2 linked regions of the Idiomarina loihiensis L2TR genome follow. The protein of the gene in region 1 interacts with the protein of each later gene in a pairwise test. Links are inferred from orthologs where the notes say so. Each region holds a gene or a part of one and is shown in the gene's direction. Other genes may lie near its edges. The genes, in order: gyrB and gyrA.

What was found.
Region 2: the proteins of gyrB (region 1) and gyrA interact in binary tests that used the Escherichia coli proteins (3 or more experiments, as listed by UniProt). The link is inferred for Idiomarina loihiensis L2TR from one-to-one orthologs.

The regions. Positions count from the first base shown.
Region 1 is NC_006512.1:2,937-19,076, forward strand. The notes cover bases 693-3,726. They hold gyrB (DNA topoisomerase (ATP-hydrolyzing) subunit B), read left to right. Parts: upstream 693-1,017; coding sequence 1,018-3,435; downstream 3,436-3,726. Other genes in these bases: recF (DNA replication/repair protein RecF), read left to right, coding at 693-1,002; glyS (glycine--tRNA ligase subunit beta), read right to left, coding at 3,529-3,726. Outside these bases: more of recF, read left to right, coding at 1-692; more of glyS, read right to left, coding at 3,727-5,595; glyQ (glycine--tRNA ligase subunit alpha), read right to left, coding at 5,608-6,528; IL_RS00050 (DNA-3-methyladenine glycosylase I), read left to right, coding at 6,622-7,221; IL_RS00055 (GNAT family N-acetyltransferase), read left to right, coding at 7,238-7,729; sulfurtransferase TusA, read right to left, coding at 7,748-7,987; acetyl-CoA C-acyltransferase FadA, read right to left, coding at 8,257-9,420; fatty acid oxidation complex subunit alpha FadB, read right to left, coding at 9,441-11,597; IL_RS00075 (transglycosylase SLT domain-containing protein), read left to right, coding at 11,733-13,682; pepQ (Xaa-Pro dipeptidase), read left to right, coding at 13,694-15,052; IL_RS00085 (YigZ family protein), read left to right, coding at 15,045-15,662; Trk system potassium transporter TrkA, read right to left, coding at 15,659-16,140. UniProt on the Escherichia coli protein: DNA gyrase negatively supercoils closed circular double-stranded DNA in an ATP-dependent manner to maintain chromosomes in an underwound state.
Region 2 is NC_006512.1:1,458,118-1,462,829, reverse strand. Bases 1-3,145 are described here. They hold gyrA (DNA gyrase subunit A), read left to right. Parts: upstream 1-305; coding sequence 306-2,945; downstream 2,946-3,145. Other genes in these bases: serC (3-phosphoserine/phosphohydroxythreonine transaminase), read left to right, coding at 2,942-3,145; ubiG (bifunctional 2-polyprenyl-6-hydroxyphenol methylase/3-demethylubiquinol 3-O-methyltransferase UbiG), read right to left, coding at 1-154. Also shown: more of serC, read left to right, coding at 3,146-4,027; hisC (histidinol-phosphate transaminase), read left to right, coding at 4,059-4,712. UniProt on the Escherichia coli protein: A type II topoisomerase that negatively supercoils closed circular double-stranded (ds) DNA in an ATP-dependent manner to maintain chromosomes in an underwound state.

The DNA.
Region 1 (16,140 bases):
AGCCCCAAAATTAATATCATAACCGGCGATAATGGCTCCGGAAAAACCAGTTTGCTTGAAGCTATCTATTTACTCGGTTTTGGACGTTCTTTTCGGCCGGGAGGGTTTCGTCAGTTGATTAAAGAAGGGAACTCTGGTTTCACCGTATTTTGCCGTTCCCAAGATTACGCTATAGGTGTAAGACGTAGTACCGATGGTGAACAGTCGCTTAGGTTGAATGGCGCCAACGTTCAACGCATGTCAGATGTCGCCCGCTTGGTACCGGTACAACTCTTAACGCCAGAGTCCGTCGATATTCTGCTGGAAGGTCCAGGACAGAGAAGACAGTTTATAGATTGGGGAGTGTTCCACGTGGAACACTCCTTTTATTCTGACTGGGTTGCATATACTCAACTCCTGAAGCAAAGAAACAGCTTACTCAAGCAACGCTCGCTTCCTGTAAGAGAAGATAGGTATTGGAAAGAGCAGTTAGCTTATTATGGTGAGCGCATTAGTAAAAGTCGCGAAAAATACCTAGAAGAACTGAATGATTATATACAAGAACTAGCGAAATCTTTTCTCTCCGATGTTACAATGGAGGTTCGATTAAAATCGGGCTGGGATACTAGCCAAAGCTTATTTGACGCCTTAGAAAGCCATACAGAGAAAGATAAGAAATACGGCTTTACCTCAGTTGGGGCACATAAGGCAGATATAAAAGTGATAGCGGATGGGGTGGAAGTAAAACATCGCCTGTCTCGCGGGCAATTAAAGACCGCGATTACCGCTTTAAAGTTAGCGCAAGGGAAGCATTACCAAAAAATAAAAAGGCAACCCTGCATTTATTTAGTCGATGATTTAACGTCAGAGCTTGATTCAAAAAATCAGGCGTTACTCTGTCGTGAGTTAGAAAATCTAGACGCACAAGTGTTTATCACCGCAATTACTGGAAAGCAGTTGTCGGATAAATTTCAAAAATCACCCCGAATGTTCCACGTGGAACATGGGGTAATAAACGAATGATATCGAGATAATACTATGGAAGAAAATAATTACGGTTCATCGAGTATCAAAGTTCTGAAAGGGTTGGATGCGGTTCGCAAACGCCCGGGTATGTACATTGGTGACACGGATGATGGAACTGGTTTGCACCACATGGTTTTTGAAGTTGTCGATAACTCTATTGACGAGGCCTTAGCGGGTCACTGTTCAGAAATTATGGTTACCATTCACTCTGACGGTTCAGTTAGCGTGAAGGATGATGGTCGCGGAATTCCAGTTGATATACATGAAGAAGAAGGTGTTTCAGCTGCACAGGTTATTATGACCGTATTGCACGCCGGCGGTAAATTCGACGACAACTCTTATAAAGTATCCGGTGGTTTGCATGGAGTTGGTATCTCTGTTGTAAACGCTCTATCTGAAAAGCTGCAATTGACCATTCGCCGACAAGGCCAGGTTTACGAGCAGACTTATCATATGGGAGAGCCTGACAGCGATGTAAAACCTGTTGGTGATACCGATACTACAGGTACAGAACTGCGGTTCTGGCCTAGCCACGAGACTTTTACTGATACTGAATTTCACTACGATATCTTGGCAAAACGTCTTAGGGAACTCTCGTTCCTGAACTCTGGTGTTGGTATACGGTTGCGCGATGAGCGTGACGACCGCGAAGATTTATTTAAATATGAGGGTGGTATTGCCGCCTTTGTTAATTACTTGAATAAGAATAAAACACCAATTCACGAGAAAGCTTTTTACTTCACAACACAAAGAGAAGACGGTATTGGTGTTGAAGTGAGCATGCAATGGAATGACTCTTTCCAGGAGAATATTTATTGTTTCACCAATAATATTCCTCAACGTGATGGTGGTACACACTTAGCCGGCTTCCGTGCTGCGTTGACGCGCACATTGAACTCCCACATGGAAAAAGAGGGGTATAATAAAAAGTCTAAAACCTCTGCAACAGGTGATGATGCGCGAGAAGGTCTAACCGCCATTATTTCTGTTAAAGTCCCTGATCCTAAGTTTTCGTCTCAAACAAAAGATAAACTGGTTTCTTCTGAAGTGAAGTCTGCTGTTGAACAGGCAATGAACGAGCAGTTAGCGGACTATCTATTAGAAAACCCGGGCGAGGCGAAACTTATCATCAATAAAATTATTGATGCCGCAAGAGCCCGTGAAGCTGCTCGTAAAGCACGAGAAATGACCCGTCGTAAAGGGGCTTTAGATATCGCGGGTTTACCCGGTAAATTGGCAGATTGTCAGGAAAAAGATCCGGCACTGTCTGAACTCTATATTGTGGAGGGTGACTCTGCAGGCGGTTCCGCTAAACAGGGTCGTAACCGTAAAAACCAGGCTATTCTGCCCCTTAAGGGTAAAATTCTTAACGTAGAAAAAGCGCGTTTTGACAAAATGTTGTCTTCCGTCGAGGTTGGTACATTAATTACTGCTATGGGTTGTGGTATTGGCCGTGATGAGTACAACCCGGATAAAACACGTTATCACCGTATTATTATTATGACGGATGCGGACGTTGACGGATCGCACATTCGTACTCTGCTGTTAACGTTCTTCTATCGTCAAATGCCTGAAATTATTGAGCGCGGATATATCTATATTGCTCAGCCTCCGTTGTACAAAGTGAAGAAGGGCAAGCAGGAAGTTTACATTAAAGACGACCCGGCATTGATCCGCTATCTAACCAGCCTGGCTTTGGATAATGCATCGCTGCACGTTAATGAAACTGCGCCAGGTATTTCTGGTGAGAAGCTCGAAAATTTAGTTAACGGCTATCAGATGGCTCAGGAAAATATTAAGCGTTTAAGTCGTCGTATGCCTGAGCGTTTCTTACAGCGTCTGTTCTATGCTCCTCGTTTAACGGATGAGCGTTTGAAAGATAAAGATTACATGGAGAAGTGGGTTAAAACATTGAACGATGACTTAACCGCTCGTGAAATTAACTCGGCAACTTATACCGTTTCTTTGCATGAAGATACTGAACGCAAGATGTGGTTACCGTCGACGACGATTCGTCAACACGGTGTCGACACGGATTACCCGCTGAACTATGAATTCTTAATGTCTAAAGACTACGAACAAATAGTGACGCTTGGCGAAGAGATTGACTCTTTGGTTGAGCCGGATGGCTATGTGCTTCGCGGTGAGAAGAAGCAGCCAGTTACACACTTTGTTGAAGCTGTGGAATGGCTTATTGGTGAATCTAAGCGTGGTTTATACGTTCAGCGTTATAAAGGCCTGGGTGAAATGAACCCTGACCAGCTGTGGGAAACTACGATGGATCCTGATACTCGTCGTATGCTTCAGGTAACGATTGAAGACGCGATTGGCGCTGATCAGCTGTTCACCACGTTAATGGGTGACGAAGTTGAACCGCGTAGAGCCTTTATTGAATCCAATGCTCTTAAGGTTGCCAATTTGGACGTCTAGGCTTAACAGCGACATTAGCAAGCGACAGGCAACAAAAAAGCCGGCTCATGAAAATGAAGCCGGCTTTTTATTTATTAAAAATCAAAGCGTTAGTTACTGAAGCAAAGAAATATCCGCTATTTCTAAGAACAGCTGACGCAAGCGGAACAGCAAGTTGAGGCGGTTAATTCGGACTTTATCGTCGTCGGCATTGACCATGACATGCTCAAAAAACGCATCCACAGGCTCTTTAAGCTCTGATAAATGCGTGAGAGCGTCACTGTATTTACCAGCGGCAATCAGTGGCTTAACAGCGCCTTCCGTTTGTTTAACCAAACGATAAAGTGTTGTTTCAGACTCTTCCTGTAGAAGAGCTTCATCCACGTTACCGGATATCTCCTCGTCTGATTTTGCCAGAATATTACCTACGCGCTTATTGGCTGCGGCAAGGCTGGCTGCAGAATCCATAGACTTAAATGACTGAACAGCCTTTACTCTTTGGTCGAAGTCCGTTGGCTTAGAGGGGGAACGGGCAAGTACCGACTGAATAACATCGACGGTAATGCCTTGATCCTGATACCAGGGACGAAAACGACCGAGTAGAAAATCGAAAACATCAGTAGCGACAGTGTTATTCGATAGCTTGTCACCAAAGCCTTCGACGGATGCCGCTAACAGTTCATGTAAGTCTAATGAAAGCTTACGTTCTACCAGAGTACGCAGCAAACCAAGAGCGGCGCGGCGCAGAGCGAATGGGTCACGGTCACCTTTAGGTACCTGACCAATACCGAATATACCGACCAGTGTGTCGAGTTTGTCCGCTAAAGCGACGGCACAAGCCTCTTTAGTTAAAGGCAGTTCGTCACCGGAAAAACGAGGCCAGTAGTGTTGTTCTATTGCTTCAGCAACAACCGGGCTTTCGCCATCGTTCAAGGCATAGTGTTTACCCATAACGCCCTGGGTTTCAGGGAACTCAGAAACCATATCGGAAACCAGGTCAGCCTTGCACAGCAAACCTGCTCGTTCTGATGCTTTTACGTCGGCAGTTAACTGGTTTGCTATTTTCCCTGCTAACACCGATATACGACGAGCTTTGTCGCCAATACTGCCCAGTTGTTTTTGGAACAGAACAGAGTCCAGCGCAGCAACTCGTGATTCCAGAGTCACCTTTTTGTCAGACTCAAAGAAAAACTGTGCATCCGCCAGGCGAGGGCGAACGACTTTTTCGTTACCTTTAATGATCTGCTGAGGGTCACGGCTTTCAATATTGGTAATGAAAATAAACTGTGGCAGTAAGTTACCTTTGCCATCTTCTACCGGAAAGTAACGTTGGTCGTCTTTCATGGTAACGATAAGCGGCTCTTTTGGTACCGCGAGGAAACCTTGATCGAAACTGGCTGTTAAAGCTACCGGCCATTCCACCAGGGCTGCAACTTCCTCAACTAACTCGTCATCCTGAATAACCTGGCCGCCGAGTTCTGAGGCAAGACGTGATACTTCCGACTGAATGGTTTCAATACGCTCTTCGAAGTTAGCGATCACTTTCGCTTCACGTAGCTTAAATAAGTAGTTGTCGACATGATCGAGCTCAAAACCTTGGGGCGAATGGAAGCGGTGACCTTGAATAAAACGGGCACTCTTAGTTTCCAGGATTTCAGCGTCAATCAGTTCGCTGCCCAGCATGACGGTTAGCGTGTGCACAGGGCGAATAAATTGCGCGGTGCTGTCACCCCAACGCATCGGTTTCGGAATAGGCAGAGCTTTAATTGCTGCTTCCAAGATACCCTGAACTAAGACAGATAGCGCCTGACCTTTTACTGTCGCCTTATGCAGTAACCATTCGCCTTTGTCTGTTTTAAGCCGGTCAGCCTGCTCTACAGTAATGCCGTTGGAGCGAGCCCAGCCTTCGGCAGCTTTAGTTGGCTTGCCGGTATCGTCAAAGGCCACATTAATTGCTGGCCCGCGCTTCTCGACTTCTTTGTCCTGCTGTTCGGTTTCAACTTGTTTCACCAGAACGGCTAGTCGGCGAGGGGTTGCATACGCCTCGATGCTATCAAAACTGAGTTCTGCGTTTTTTAAGCCTGACTCAATACCCGACTTTAAGCTGTCACGCAGCGACTTTAAGGCTTTTGGAGGAAGCTCTTCAGTACCTAACTCAATTAATAAGTTTTCTTTTTGCACGCTCTGCTCTCCTTAGTTCGCTGCTGGTTTGTTTTTATCGTCGGCTAAAGGGAAGCCAAGAGCTTCACGCGTCTGGTAATAGACTTCGGCAACGGCTTTTGCCATGGTTCTGACGCGAAGTATGTAGCGCTGTCTTTCGGTTACAGATATCGCGTGTCTGGCATCGAGCAGGTTAAATGCGTGAGATGCCCGCATAACCTGCTCGTACGCGGGTAAAGCCAGAGACTTCTCTATTAACAGCTCACATTCTTTTTCGCAGTCGTCGAAGCGGCGGAACAACACGTCAACATCGGCATATTCAAAGTTGTACGTCGATTGCTCAACTTCGTTCTGATGGAAAACATCCCGATACAAGATTTTACCGCGCGGGCCGTCGGTCCAGACCAGGTCGTAGATGCTGTCCACGCCCTGAATGTACATAGCTAAACGCTCAAGGCCGTAGGTGATTTCTCCGGCCACGGGACGACATTCGATACCGCCTACCTGCTGGAAATAAGTAAACTGAGTGACCTCCATACCGTTAAGCCAGACTTCCCAGCCCAGACCCCAGGCACCCAGAGTAGGCGATTCCCAGTTGTCTTCTACAAAGCGTATGTCATGAGTCAGTGTGTCAAATCCCAGCATTTCTAAAGACCCCAGATAAAGCTCCTGAATGTCCTTAGGCGATGGTTTCATAATGACCTGAAACTGATAATAGTGCTGCAGGCGGTTCGGGTTCTCACCATACCGGCCATCGGTCGGGCGGCGGCAGGGTTGCACATAGGCAAAACTGGCTGGCTCCGGACCTAATGAGCGCAGAAAGGTCATTGGATGAAAGGTACCCGCACCAACCTCCATATCCAGTGGTTGAACCACGGCACAGCCTTGCTGAGCCCAGTAATCCTGAAGAGCAAGAATAAGCCCCTGAAAGGTTTTCACATCGTACGTCGACATACGCATTCTCTGCTTTGTTATTTGTGGTTGACCGAAGGTCGAAAAATATGCGTAGATTATACCCTCTGAATCGCCTTGGTTATAGGGGAAGGCATGACAAATAATCAGCCAGAACGGTGTTCCTGGTGTGAATCTGCTGACGACTACCGCGCTTATCATGACAATGTTTGGGGGCGTCCGGTAAGCGACCCGATAGAACTTTTTGCTAAATTGTGTCTGGACGGGCAGCAGGCGGGACTCAGTTGGTTAACTATTCTGCGCAAACAGAGTGGTTACGAGAAAGCCTTTTTAGGCTTTGACCCACAAGCTATTGTGGCTATGAGTGACGCTGATCGTGAATTGTTGTACAGCAACCGTGATATTATCCGTAGCAAGGCCAAAATTGATGCCATTTTTACTAACGCTGAAGCGTATATAAGGTTAGAAGAAAAGGGCGTTAAGTTTGAGCGGTGGCTGTGGGAGTTTGTAGGTGGCTCACCGATTATTAATGCGTACTCGACGCAAAGTGAGATCCCAACAGAAACAGAAGCTTCCCAAAGCATGGCAAAAGCGTTAAAAAAGGAAGGCTTTAAGTTTGTCGGACCGACCATTTGCTATGCTTTTATGGAAGCAGTTGGTATGGTGAACGACCATGTTACTAGCTGTCATTGCTATCAGCCTGTTGCTGACCAAATGAAACAGTTTACGTTGTAAAATGAGCGAAGGAAGAATGATAGAAATTACTCTTGCGGACTATAGCAACCCCAAACACCGTAATGCCGTTATTGCTATGTTAGATGCTTATGCCAAAGACCCAATGGGTGGTGGTGAGGGCATATCAGATGACGTTAAAGAAAGCCTGATAGACGAAATGGCAAAACGAGACCATGTCTTTTCTTTGCTGGCCTACGATGGTGACACTCCGATTGGCGTTGCAAACTGTGTAGAAGGCTTTTCAACCTTCGCAGCAAAACCGTTAATGAATATTCATGACATAGCCGTCATTCCAGAGTACCGGGGACAGGGCGTTGCGCGTAAACTTCTTGAAGAAGTGAAAACACTTGCAGAGTTCCGCGGTTGCGTGAAGCTGACACTGGAAGTGCTTGAGAACAATGACCGGGCGAAAAAAGCCTATGAGAACTTCGGCTTTGCACCTTATGAATTAGGTGACGTAGGTCAGGCCGAGTTTTGGGAAATGTACTTGAATAAAGACAAAGCCTGACATCTAAGCATCAGGCTATTAATGAGATTTCCTAACCCAGTAGCGGTAGGGGATTTCTTCGGTTTCAGAACCAACCAATTCATGCTCCATAAACTCGCAAAAGCCCGGAATATCCCGGGTTGTTGCGGGATCATCCGCAATAATCAGTAACACCTGACCAACATCCATTTTACGAATAGCCGCACGAACTAACATTACGGGCTCTGGGCATTTAAGGCCTAAGGTATCGAGTTCTTTGTCGCAGTTAATCTGGGTCATGACTTCTTTCAAAGATGTTAAGCGAAATTGCCGAGTAGTTTAACACTTTCGCGCTTAATAGGTGAGGGGGAGTGATGGATTGCGCCGCTGTTTGTTGGCGGGAAAGACTCAGAAACTGTCTGCAGCCATGGATGGCTGCAGTCAAGCCCCCAAGAATGGGTTCACGGCGTGTTTCTGAGTCTTTCCTGACAATAAAAAGGGGCGAGCCTTCGCTCCCCCCTTCCTCTGAGCAGTTAAAGTGTTAAACCGCCCTAATTTTTCTGTTTCTTTTAAACGCGTTCGAAGACAGTAGCAATACCCTGGCCAAGGCCAATGCACATGGTTGCTAAGCCAAGTTTCGCGTCTTTCTCTTCCATTAAGTTGATTAGCGTCGTTGAGATACGAGCGCCAGAACAGCCTAATGGGTGACCTAAAGCGATAGCACCGCCGTTCAGGTTCACTTTCTCTTCCATCTTGTCGAACAGTTTTAAACCTTTAAGTACAGGCAGTGACTGTGCGGCAAAGGCTTCGTTCAGTTCAACAACGTCGATGTCGTCAATAGACACACCAGCACGCTTCAGCGCTTTTTCTGTTGCCGGAACCGGTCCGTAACCCATAATGGATGGATCGCAGCCTGCAACGGCCATTGAACGGATTTTAACGCGTGGCGTCAGACCCAGTTCTTTGGCTTTGTCAGCAGACATAACCAACATGGCTGCGGCGCCGTCTGACAAGGCTGACGAGGTACCAGCGGTTACCGTACCGTTAGCAGGGTCAAACACTGGGCGAAGCTGTGACAAGCCTTCAGCAGTGGTTTCTGGGCGAATCACTTCGTCTTCAGTAACACGTACCAGTTCGCCGTCGGCGTTGTGGCCATTCATTGCGTAAATCTCTTTAGCAAAGCGGCCTTCAACCGTCGCCTCGTGCGCTTTTCTGTGAGAGCGTGCACCAAATTCGTCTTGTTGTTCGCGGGTAATACCGAACTTACGAGATAACAGTTCAGCGGTCATACCCATGCTGCCCGAAGCTTTTGCAACAGACTTGTTCATGCCCGGGTGAAAGTCGATTCCGTGGGTCATAGGTACGTGACCCATGTGCTCAACACCACCGGCCATAAAGATGTCGCCGTCGCCGTTCATAATAGCGCGCGTAGCGTCGTGCAATGCTTGCATTGATGAGCCGCACAGACGGTTAACGGTAACACCGGCTACTTTGTGTGGAATGCCGGCAATTAACGCTGAGTTACGCGCAATGTTGAAGCCTTGCTCTAAGGTTTGTTGTACACAACCCCAGTAAATGTCTTCCAGTTCTTCCGGGTCAACTTCCGGGTTACGCTCAAGTAAGCCCTTCATCAGCGCAGCTGAGAGGTCTTCGGCACGAGTATGGCGGAAAACACCATTTTTTGAACGCCCCATTGGCGTACGAATACAATCTACTATGACGATGTCTTTCATTTTAATAACCTCCTCAAGCCTTACTTCGCGCTGGTTGTGTCAAAGTAAGATTTACCGGCTTTAGCCATTTCGCGCATGCCGTCGGTAACCTGATAAATTTCACCCAGGTGCGCGTACTTGTCTGCCAGTTGAATAAAGTTGTCCATGCCAAGCGTTTCCAGATAACGGAAAGGGCCGCCGCGGAATGGAGGGAAGCCTAAGCCATAAAGCAGCGCCATGTCTGCTTCGGCAGCAGAGCCAACAATGTCTTCTTCCAGACAGCGAACCACTTCGTTCACCATAGGGATCATGCAGCGTGCAATGACTTCATCAGCATCCAGTTTCTTGCCTTGCTCACAGCCTAATAGCTCGTAAGTGGCAGGATCCGCTTCTTTGGTTGGCTTACCTTTTTTGTCGGTGCCGTAAACATAGAAGCCTTTGCCGTTTTTCTGACCGTAACGCTCAGCAGCTGCCAGTTTAGCAATGGCGCTGGACTCGTCGCGTTTCATGCGGGTCGGGAAGCCTGCTTCCATAACAACGGTACAATGATCAGCTGTGTCTATACCAACAACATCGCTTAAGTACGCAGGACCCATTGGCCAACCGAACTGCTTCTCCATAACCTTGTCGATGCCGACGAAATCGACGCCTTCATCAACCATACCGGCAAAGCCTGCCAGGTAAGGGAACAATACGCGGTTAACTAAGAAGCCAGGGCAGTCGTTAACAACGATAGGGGTTTTGCCAAGTTTAAGCGCATAGGCGACTACCGCATTAACGGTGTCATCTGAGGTTTTCTCGCCACGGATAATTTCAACCAATGGCATTTTGTGTACCGGGTTGAAAAAGTGCATTCCGCAGAATTTCTCAGGGCGCTTCAGGTTCTTAGCCAGTTCAGTAATAGAAATGGTCGAGGTATTTGAAGTCAAAATGGCATCATCGCCAATTACGCCTTCAATTTCAGCCAGCACCGAGCCTTTAACTTTCGGGTTTTCGACAACGGCTTCTACGACAATATCGACGTCTTTGACTGCGTCATTCAGCAACGTAGGCGTAATAGAAGACAAGATTTTAATCATCTTCTCGTTGTTTACCTTACCGCGCTCAACACCTTTTTTCAGGATCTTGCCGGCTTCTTTCATGCCTAAGTCTAAAGCGTCTTGCTTAATGTCTTTCATAACAGCCGGTACGCCTTTAAGCGCTGACTGGTAAGCGATACCGCCGCCCATAATGCCGGCACCTAAAACACCTGCTGTCTTAATTTCTTTGGTTGCAGCTTTAGCGTATTTTTTCGACTTACCTTTAACTGCCTGATCCGCCAGGAAGATACCAACCTGAGCCTGACAAGCCTCGGTTTGGGTGAGGTCGAAAAACGCGTTGTTTTCAGCTGTTAGCGCGCCTTCACGATGCTCGCGGGCACCGTTTTCAATGGCTTCTAACGCTTTGTGCGGTGCCGGATAGTGCTTACCGGCCTTCGCTGCAATCATGCCTTTGGCGGTAACCAGCGTCATCATCAGCTCGGTGTCGTTAGCTTTCAGCGGCTCTAACTTAGGCTGACGCTTCGCTTTCCAGTCCTGCTGACCGGCTGCTGCGGCTTTAGCTAAGTTGAGTGCGGCTTTAGTCAGGTTTTCCGGTTCAACAACCGCATCCACAGCACCAACTTTCAGCGCATCAAGGGCTTTGTTGTTTTTACCTGTGGTTATCCACTCAAGCGCGTTGTCCGGACCAATCACGCGAGGTAAACGCATGGTGCCGCCAAAGCCCGGGATAAGACCCAGTTTAACTTCTGGCAGGCCGATAGTTGCTGTGGTGTCCGCAACACGGTAGTCACAGGCTAACAATGCTTCACAACCGCCGCCCAGTGCGAATCCGGTTACGGCTCCAACGGTTGGAACTGGCAGGTCTTCTAATTGATCAAACACGCGTGAGGCTTTTGCCACCCAGCTGCGGGTTTTTTCCTGATCAGAGAATAGCGTCAGGAACTCGGTAATGTCAGCGCCGACAATAAAGGTCGATTTGCTGCTGGTAACAATAACGCCACGTAAATCGTCAGTGTTCTGTAATTTTGTCAGTGCTTCACTGAATTCTTCTAATGTAGCCTGGTCGAATTTATTAACCGAGCCTTTCGCATCAAATTGTAATTCTGCGAAACCTGGTTCGATAAAATCGACCCGAATGCTTTCACCTTGATAGATCATCTTGGGTCTCCCACGACTTCCATTAATTTGTTGCTATAAAGAAACTGATTCTGCTATAGCTTTGGGTTAAGGTAGACAGAGTTTGGCGCGAATACGCCAATTTTTCAACGGTTATTTAAACATGCGTTTGAATTAATGAAAAAGCAGTCGTTTATCATACGTTACAGTGCGCCATTGTTTTTCGTGTTGTCCCTGTTAAGCATTGGTGCGGTTCAGTCTGAACCTGTTGATGCAAAGCAACGGGAGCAGCAGCGTGAGCTATTCAAAAAAGCAGAGTATGCGGCTAAGCGTGGTCGCCTGGGTGAGTATCGGCTATTACTTAAAAAGCTGAAAGATTACCCTTTGCTACCGTACTTGGAATTGGCTCGACTTGAGCAAATTGGATACCTGGCCAATGAAGACCGCGTTCTGGCTTTTCTCGATAAGTATGAAAAGACGCCCCTCGACTGGCAATTAAGACAGCCCTGGCTTACTTATTTGGCAGGGCAGGAGGAGTATTCTCGTTTTATTCGGGACTTCCGGTATCCGGGAACCTTAACTCACCGTTGTCAATTTATTGAGTCGCAGCGTGAAAAGGGTCTGGACGACGGGCCTTTCAGGCGTCAGGTTGATGCTATCTGGAAGCATGGGTTTTCGCTTCCTTCGGCTTGCGACCCCATTTTGGACGAATGGCAAGAATTGGGTGGCCGTACCGAAGACAAAGTTTGGGAACGACTGGAGTTGGCTGCTGAGCATGGTAACCCGACTCTGCTCCCGTATTTAACTGGTTTATTGCCTGAGTTACAGCAGTATCTGGGTGAGTTTTATCACAAGGTGAGGTATTCACCCGCCGCTATAGAGGACGACTCTTGGTACAAGGGGCGCTATCCTGGAAAAGAGGCACAAATAGTTACCTATGCTTTAACCAAGCTGGTTTGGCGTGATGAAAACATTGCTCTGCGAAGCTATAAAAAGCTGAGTTCACAATTGCCCTTTACTGAACAGCAAGAGGGCCGCATCGCCGAAGAATTTGCTGTTGCGTTAAGCTTAAACTCTCATCCCGAAGCTCGTGTCTGGCATGATCGCGTCCCGGTAAACGCGCTAAATGAACGAGTTTTACAGTGGCGTTTGGCTATTTACCTTAAGGACAAAGATTACGAGGGCCTGAGAGACGCGATTCAAAGTTTGCCGGTTGCCATTCGGCAGGGTAATCAATGGCGTTACTGGCTGGCTCGCTCACAGGAGATAACCGGTAACGCTTTGGCCGCACAGGAACTGTACGAAGATTTAGCCGACGAACGGCATTACTACGGTTTTCTGGCGGCAGCGCGGTTGCAGAAGCCGGTGAGCCTTGAACAAGAGAAACTTGAAGTCAGTGTTGTTCAGCTTGAGCAAATTCGTAATCATCCTAGCGTGCAACGTGCATACGAATTGATTCAATTGGAGCGTTGGGTCGACGCCCGGCGCGAATGGAACCATTTATTAACACAGCTTGATGGCGAAGAGCAGAAAGTTGCGGCATATCTGGCGAGCGAATGGGGATGGCACGATCAGGCGATATGGACCTTAGCGCAAATAGGGCACTTTGACGCTGTGGGCATTCGTTTTCCCTTAGCCTACAAGGATATACTAGGGCGGGCGTCACAAGCCGCAGGAATAGATGAGAGCTGGGCTTTAGCCATTACGCGCCGGGAAAGTAACTTTCGGCACGACGCGTATTCAAGTGCTGGTGCAAGGGGACTAATGCAGATTCTGCCTGGTACTGCAAAGCAACTGGATACTAAGAATAATAGCTGGCGGCGGTTGAATGACCCTGCCGTCAATGTGCGTCTGGGCACGGACTATTTAAGTCGATTGAAACACCGCTTTGAGAATAATTGGTTATTAGCTACGGCAAGCTATAATGCAGGCTACTATCGAGTTAAAGAGTGGTTACCTGACGAGCCTGTTGCTGCCGATGTGTGGGTCGAAACCATTCCGTACCATGAAACCAGAGATTATGTAAAAGCAGTATTGAGTTATCAGCAAATTTATAGGATGTTGGGTGGTAACGAGGATAATTTGTTTGAGCAAGTTGTTGATATGACAATTGTTGATACTGAATAAGGCGATCCAATATGACTGCGACAGCAGATTTGTGGCCGTTGTTTCCTGACCATATAAAGCAGCTTCAGACTCGTGCTGAACGACTTTTTAAACGAGAAAATTTAGATTTAGTTGCCATTCATTCGGGCCAGCAAAAACGTTGGTTTTTGGATGATATGAACTATCCGTTTCGTGCGAACCCTCACTTTAAGGCTTGGTGTCCGGAAACTCAGTTGGCTAATGCCTGGGTTATTTTAAAGCCGAACACCCGGCCAACCTTAGTTCTATTAAGTTCTCCAGATTTTTGGCACACGACAGCAAGCCTCGAGGGAGCTCCTTGGTTAGAAGAGTTCCACGTGGAACACATCAGCTCGCCAGAGGCCATTGAAAAACTACTCCCTTACGATAAGAAAAGCGCGGCTTACCTTGGTGAACATATTGAGGTTGCCAAGGCTCTGGGTTTTGAGAATATAAACCCAGATCCTGTTCTTCACTTTTTTCATTATCATCGCTTGTTTAAAACCGACTATGAAATTGCCTGTTTAACTCAGGCAAACCATATAGCGGCTGAAGGCCATGTTGCGGCCGCTGACGCCTTTTTTAACGGCGCCTCGGAGTTCGATTGTCTGTTGAAATATATGGCGGCTACTCGTCAAGGGCAGAATGAAGTGCCTTATAATCACATTATTGGGCAAAATGAAAACGCCAGTGTTTTGCATCACTGGATGCCTGATAAGAAAGCTTCAGGCTCACTCAAGTCGATGCTGGTTGATGCAGGCGCTGAGGTTTGCGGTTATGCCGCTGACATTAGTCGTACTTGGTCTAAACAACACAATGAATACGAAGAGCTGATAGCCGCGCTTGACCAAATTACATTGGCTTTAATTGATAAAATGAAGCCGGGCGTTGAATTCCCGGCGCTGCACCAGTTGGCTCATGAACAAATTGCTAATGTACTTTTTGCTTTTGGTTTTGTCAGTTGCAGTCCTGAACAAATGATTGAAGACGGCATAACCACGGTATTTCTTCCGCATGGTTTAGGTCATCCTCTGGGCTTGCAGGTGCACGACGTTGGCGCTGCGCAGGCTGATGAAAGGGGTACGCCAATAGCTCCTCCCAGCGGTCATCTTACGCTAAAAACCACTCGTACCGTAGAGCCTCGGCAGGTTTATACCATTGAACCCGGAATCTACTTTATTGAGCCTTTGCTGCAGAAATTAGCGAATTCACGCAATAAGCATTTAATTAACTGGCGCAGAGTGGATGAGTTTAAACCCTTTGGTGGAGTGCGAATCGAGGATAATATTGTGGTTTACCGCGAGCGAAATGATAACCTTACACGCCAAACTGCATTAGATGCTTACGTGAAAAAGGTTACCCGTCTTGCATGATCAGGATTACGACATTCCGGCTTCGGAAACGGAAGTCGAAATAGAAGTTAAAGGCAGCCGCTTTATTGCGTGCCTGGCACATACAGCAAACGTCGACAGCGCATCAGAGTTTCTGGCCGTGATAAAAAAGCGCTGGCCTAAGGCCTCTCACTATTGCTCTGCGTCGCTTTTTTCAGCACCTAATAACAGCCAGAGTATGGCTTACAGCGACGACGGAGAACCCTCGGGAACAGCGGGGCGACCTATGCTTATGGCGCTACAAAATAGCGGCGTCGGCGAGGTTACCGCTATAGTCGTGCGATATTTTGGTGGGGTGAAATTGGGAACGGGCGGACTTCAGCGAGCCTATACCGACGCGACAGTCGCCGCATTAGCTGAGCTTGAAAAAGAGCAAAGGGTTTTTAAACAACGCTTTCAGTTAAATTTTGCTTATACCGACCAGGGCGATGTTGAACCGCTTTTGCTTGAGGCCAATGCTGAAACGGAATCTTCGGAGTACGAGGAAAGTGTGCGGCTTAAGGTGTTGCTACGCCCCGTGAATGTTGGGGCGCTGCAGAAGAAGCTACAAGCTGCCACCCGTGGCCGGGTGCAGTTAAAAGAACTGGACTAAAAGAACATAGCACTTGGCTGGAAGACTTTTTCAACCTGATCAATGTACTTTTTATCCAGCAAGAAAAGAATCACGTGGTCGTCGGAGTGAATGATGGTTTCACTGTGCGCCATAAGCACTTCTTGTCCCCGGACAACCGCACCAATGGTGGTTCCCGGCGGAAGCTTGATATCTTTAATGGCTTTACCCACCACTCGGGACGTGTCTTCATCACCATGTGCAATTGCCTCAATAGCTTCGGCGGCCCCTTTTCGTAGTGAGTAAACGTTAACAATATCGCCACGGCGTACGTGAGTTAGTAGAGCTGAAACAGTCGCACGTTGCGGTGAAATGGCAATATCAATTTCGCCTCCCTGCACCAAGTCAACATAGGCGCTACGCTGAATGAGCACCATAGTTTTACGGGCGCCCATACGTTTAGCCAGCATGGCTGACATAATGTTCGCTTCGTCGTCGTTGGTAACCGCAATAAATACGT
Region 2 (4,712 bases), 1.5 Mb from region 1 along the record:
GGTTTTCAATAAACCCTAGTCGAACGGGGTTTATTTTATGTAAGGGTTTGAATTCTCCATCAGGGTCCCACCAGCGCGAGGCGAGGGCTGAAAATTTTGCGATCTCTTCCGGATCGACGTTTTTTTGTTCACTTTTAGAGCGACTGGTGGTCATAGATTATGCGTCTTTAAGAGATGGATAACGCGGCTAGTCTACCTCAGGCAAAGAATAAGAAAAAGAGGGTGCGAGACGCGTTTGGGATGGGTACAATGATTGGATCAAAATAACAATGAATATGCGGATCTATATTTTTAGGGAATAAACTATGAGCGATCTAGCCAGAGAAGTGTCACCGGTAAATATCGAAGACGAACTAAAAAGCTCGTACCTCGATTATGCCATGAGCGTCATTGTTGGGCGTGCTTTACCAGATGTTCGTGATGGCCTGAAGCCAGTACACAGACGTGTCTTGTTCGCAATGAGTGAATTGCGCAACGACTTTAATAAACCTTATAAAAAGTCAGCTCGTGTCGTTGGTGACGTCATTGGTAAATATCACCCACATGGTGATAGTGCTGTTTACGACACTATTGTACGTATGGCACAGAATTTCTCCTTGCGTTATATGCTGGTCGATGGCCAGGGTAACTTTGGTTCGGTTGACGGCGACTCTGCCGCCGCGATGCGTTATACCGAAATTCGCATGGCGAAAATTGCGCATCAGTTACTTGCCGATTTAGATAAAGAAACGGTTGATTTTGTAGACAACTATGATGGTACCGAGCGTATTCCTGACGTTCTGCCTACCCGTGTACCTAACCTGTTAGTTAATGGTTCTTCTGGTATTGCCGTTGGTATGGCAACGAACATCCCTCCTCATAATCTGACCGAAGTTGTCGATGGTGCACTCGCCATGATTGATAACCCGGACATTGATGTTGAAGGGCTAATGGAATACATCCCGGGGCCGGACTTCCCGACAGCGGCAACAATTTCTGGCCGTAGCGGTATTGTCGAAGCTTATAAAACCGGTCGTGGTCGTATTCATTTGCGCGCTCAGGCGGAAATTGAAGTTGACGAGAAAACGGGTAAAGAAACCATCATTGTTACGGAAATTCCGTATCAGGTGAATAAAGCTCGCTTAATTGAAAAAATTGCTGAGTTGGTTAAAGAAAAACGCGTTGAAGGTATAAGTGCCTTGCGCGATGAGTCTGATAAAGACGGTATGCGTATCGTTATTGAGATCCGTCGTGGCGATGTTGGCGAAGTTGTTCTTAACCATTTGTATGCTAATACCCAGTTACAGGTTGTGTTTGGTATCAACATGGTTGCCCTGGATAAAGGCCAGCCGCGTTTGTTTAACCTGCGCGATATGCTGGATTGTTTTGTCCGTCATCGTCGTGAAGTGGTTACGCGCCGATCAGTCTACGAGTTACGTAAAGCGCGTGAACGTGCTCATATTTTGGAAGGTCTGGCGATATCGCTGGCTAATATTGACGAAATTATTGAGCTTATCCGTCGTTCACCAACGCCTGCTGAAGCTAAAGCTGGTCTAATTGCCCGCGCATGGCAGCTCGGTGATGTTGCTGCAATGCTGGAAACTGCTGGCGTTGATGCTGCACGTCCTGATCATCTGCCAGAAGAATACGGCATTCGCGATGGCAACTATCACCTGACCGAAGAACAAGCTCAGGCTATTCTTGATTTACGCCTGCACAAATTGACCGGTTTAGAACACGAAAAAATTCTGGATGAATATAAAGGTCTGCTAGAACAGATTGCTGAACTGCTGCATATTCTGAACAGTTCAGAGCGCCTGATGGAAGTGATTCGTGAAGAACTGGTAGAAATACGTAACAACTTCGGCGATGAGCGTAAAACGGATATTACTGCTGCTGCACATGACATCAGCATGGAAGATTTAATCAACGAAGAAGACGTGGTTCTGACTCTTTCTCACGAAGGCTATGTGAAGTATCAGCCATTGACCGAATACGAAGCACAACGTCGTGGTGGAAAAGGTAAAGCCGCTACTAAGATGAAAGACGAAGACTTTATAGAAAGACTGTGGGTAGCTAACACGCATGACACCATTTTGTGCTTCTCAACCCGTGGCCGTATTTACTGGATGAAAGTTTACCAGTTGCCGCTGGCTAGCCGTGCGTCTCGTGGTAAACCAATAGTGAACTTGTTGCCGCTTGAAGCTGATGAGCGTATTACCGCTATTTTGCCAACACGGGACTATCCGGAAGATAAGTTCGTTGTTATGGCAACACGCAAAGGAACCATCAAGAAAACGCCATTACCAGAGTACTCACGTCCTCGTAACGGCGGCATCATTGCACTGAACCTGGTTGATGACGACGAACTGATTGGTGTTGATATCACTGACGGTAACGGCGAAATTATGCTGTTCTCTGACGCCGGTAAAGTGGTGCGCTTCGCTGAAGAGCAAGTGCGCTCAATGGGTCGTACCGCAACAGGTGTTCGTGGTATTCGCTTAGAAGAAGGGCAACGTGTTGTATCACTGATTGTTCCTCGCGAATACGAAGAGGAAGAAGCGAATGTATTAACCGTGACTGAAAACGGTTACGGCAAACGTACGCCGCTAAGTGAATACCCAGCTAAGAGCCGCGCTACCAAAGGTGTGGTCTCTATTAAGGTCAGTGAGCGTAATGGTTCAGTTGTAGGCGCCATGGAAGTTATTGATGGCAATGAAATCATGCTTATCAGTAATAAAGGCACTCTGGTAAGAACTCGCGTCAACGAGGTTTCTACTGTTGGTCGTAACACTCAGGGCGTGCGCTTAATTCGCACCGCTGATGATGAAAAAGTGGTTGGCTTACAGCGTATTGACGAAATTGATGAAGATGAAGTGTTAATTGACGGCGAGGTTGTTGCTGAAGAAGGTGAAACCGCAGCTGAAGACAATACTGAAAATCAAGAAGGTTCCGACGAGTCATGAGTCAGTTGTTTAACTTTTCTGCTGGACCGGCAATGTTGCCGGTCGACGTTTTGAAACAAGCTCAGGAAGAGTTACTGAACTGGAATGGGCAGGGCGTATCGGTGATGGAAATTTCTCACCGCGACCCTGTTTATGTCCACATGGCACGTGAAGCCGAGCAAGACCTGCGCGACCTGTTAAACGTACCTGATGACTATGAAGTACTCTTTTTGCAAGGCGGTGGCCGCGGCCAGTTTTCTGCGGTTCCGCAAAATATAGCGTCACCGGATGCCACTGTAGATTATCTGGATACAGGAATTTGGTCTGGTTTTGCTATCAGGGAAGCCGAAAAGTTTGTTTCTAAAGTGAATGTTGCCGGGCAAGTTCAGGAAGGCGCTAAAGGCAAAGAAATTCAGTCTCCAGAAAACTGGAAGTTGTCTGAGAATGCCGCCTATTTTCATTATTGTCCTAATGAAACCGTCGATGGTATTGCGCTGCATGAGATTCCTGACGTAAAAGCGCCAATTGTTGCTGATATGTCATCGAATATTCTTTCTGAACCACTGGATGTCTCAAAGTTTGGCGTCATATACGCTGGAGCTCAAAAGAATATTGGCCCTTCCGGTTTTGCCATTGCGATTGTTAAAAAGTCTCTATTAGGTCATCCGCAGAAGCAGGTGTCATCTATTATGGATTACCAGCTTCAGGCTAAAGACGGGTCTATGTACAACACGCCCAACACTTTTGCCTGGTACCTGGCCGGGTTGGTATTCAAGTGGCTAAAAGCTCAGGGCGGATTAACCGCTATGGGCGAACGCAACCGGCATAAAGCACAGCTTTTATATGATTTTGTCGATAAGTCCGATTTTTACAGAAATGATATTAATCCGGCTTACCGTTCAATTATGAACATTCCTTTCCAATTGGCCTACGACAAGCTTGATGCAGAATTTTTGCAAGGCGCTAAAAACCAAGGTTTATTGGGACTAAAAGGGCATCGCTTTGTTGGTGGCATGAGAGCCAGTATTTATAACGCAATGCCGGTGGAAGGCGTAGAAGCATTGCTAAATTATATGGCTGATTTCGAGCGCAAGCTTGGCTAAATAAATAGAATAAAAAAGGTAGTGAATCGCTATGGCAGAATTTAATGCATTAGAACTGGTTAATCCCGGAGTAAAGCAATTACGTCCGTATCAGGCAGGTAAGCCTACGTCTGAATTACAGCGTGAGTTAGGTCTGCAGCACGTGGTTAAGCTGGCTTCAAATGAGAACCCTCTGGGTTTGAGTGAAAAAGTAAAAACCGCGCTGGAAGCTGAGTTAACGGATTTAGTGCGTTACCCCGATGCTAACGGTTACTACCTTAAAAGTCGTCTGGCAGAACTCAACGAGGTTGGTACGCAACAAATTACTCTGGGTAACGGCTCTAACGATGTTTTAGAGATTTTAGCTCGTACCTTTGTGTCAGATAAAGACGAAGTTATTTTCTCTCAGCATGCGTTTGTGGTGTATCCGCTGGTTACTCAGGCTATTGGCGCAAAACCCGTTGCCGTTCCTGCGGTAGATTATGGCCATGATCTTGATGGTATGGCTAAAGCCGTTACCGATAAAACCAAGATGATTTTTATTGCTAACCCCAATAATCCAACGGGCACATTTTTATCAACCTCAGCACTGAAAAGCTTTCTGGACAAAATACCGCAGCATATTATTGTGGTTCTGGATGAAGCCTATTACGAGTATGTGCCGGAAGACCAGCGTGCGCCATCGGTAGAGTGGATAAAAGAATAT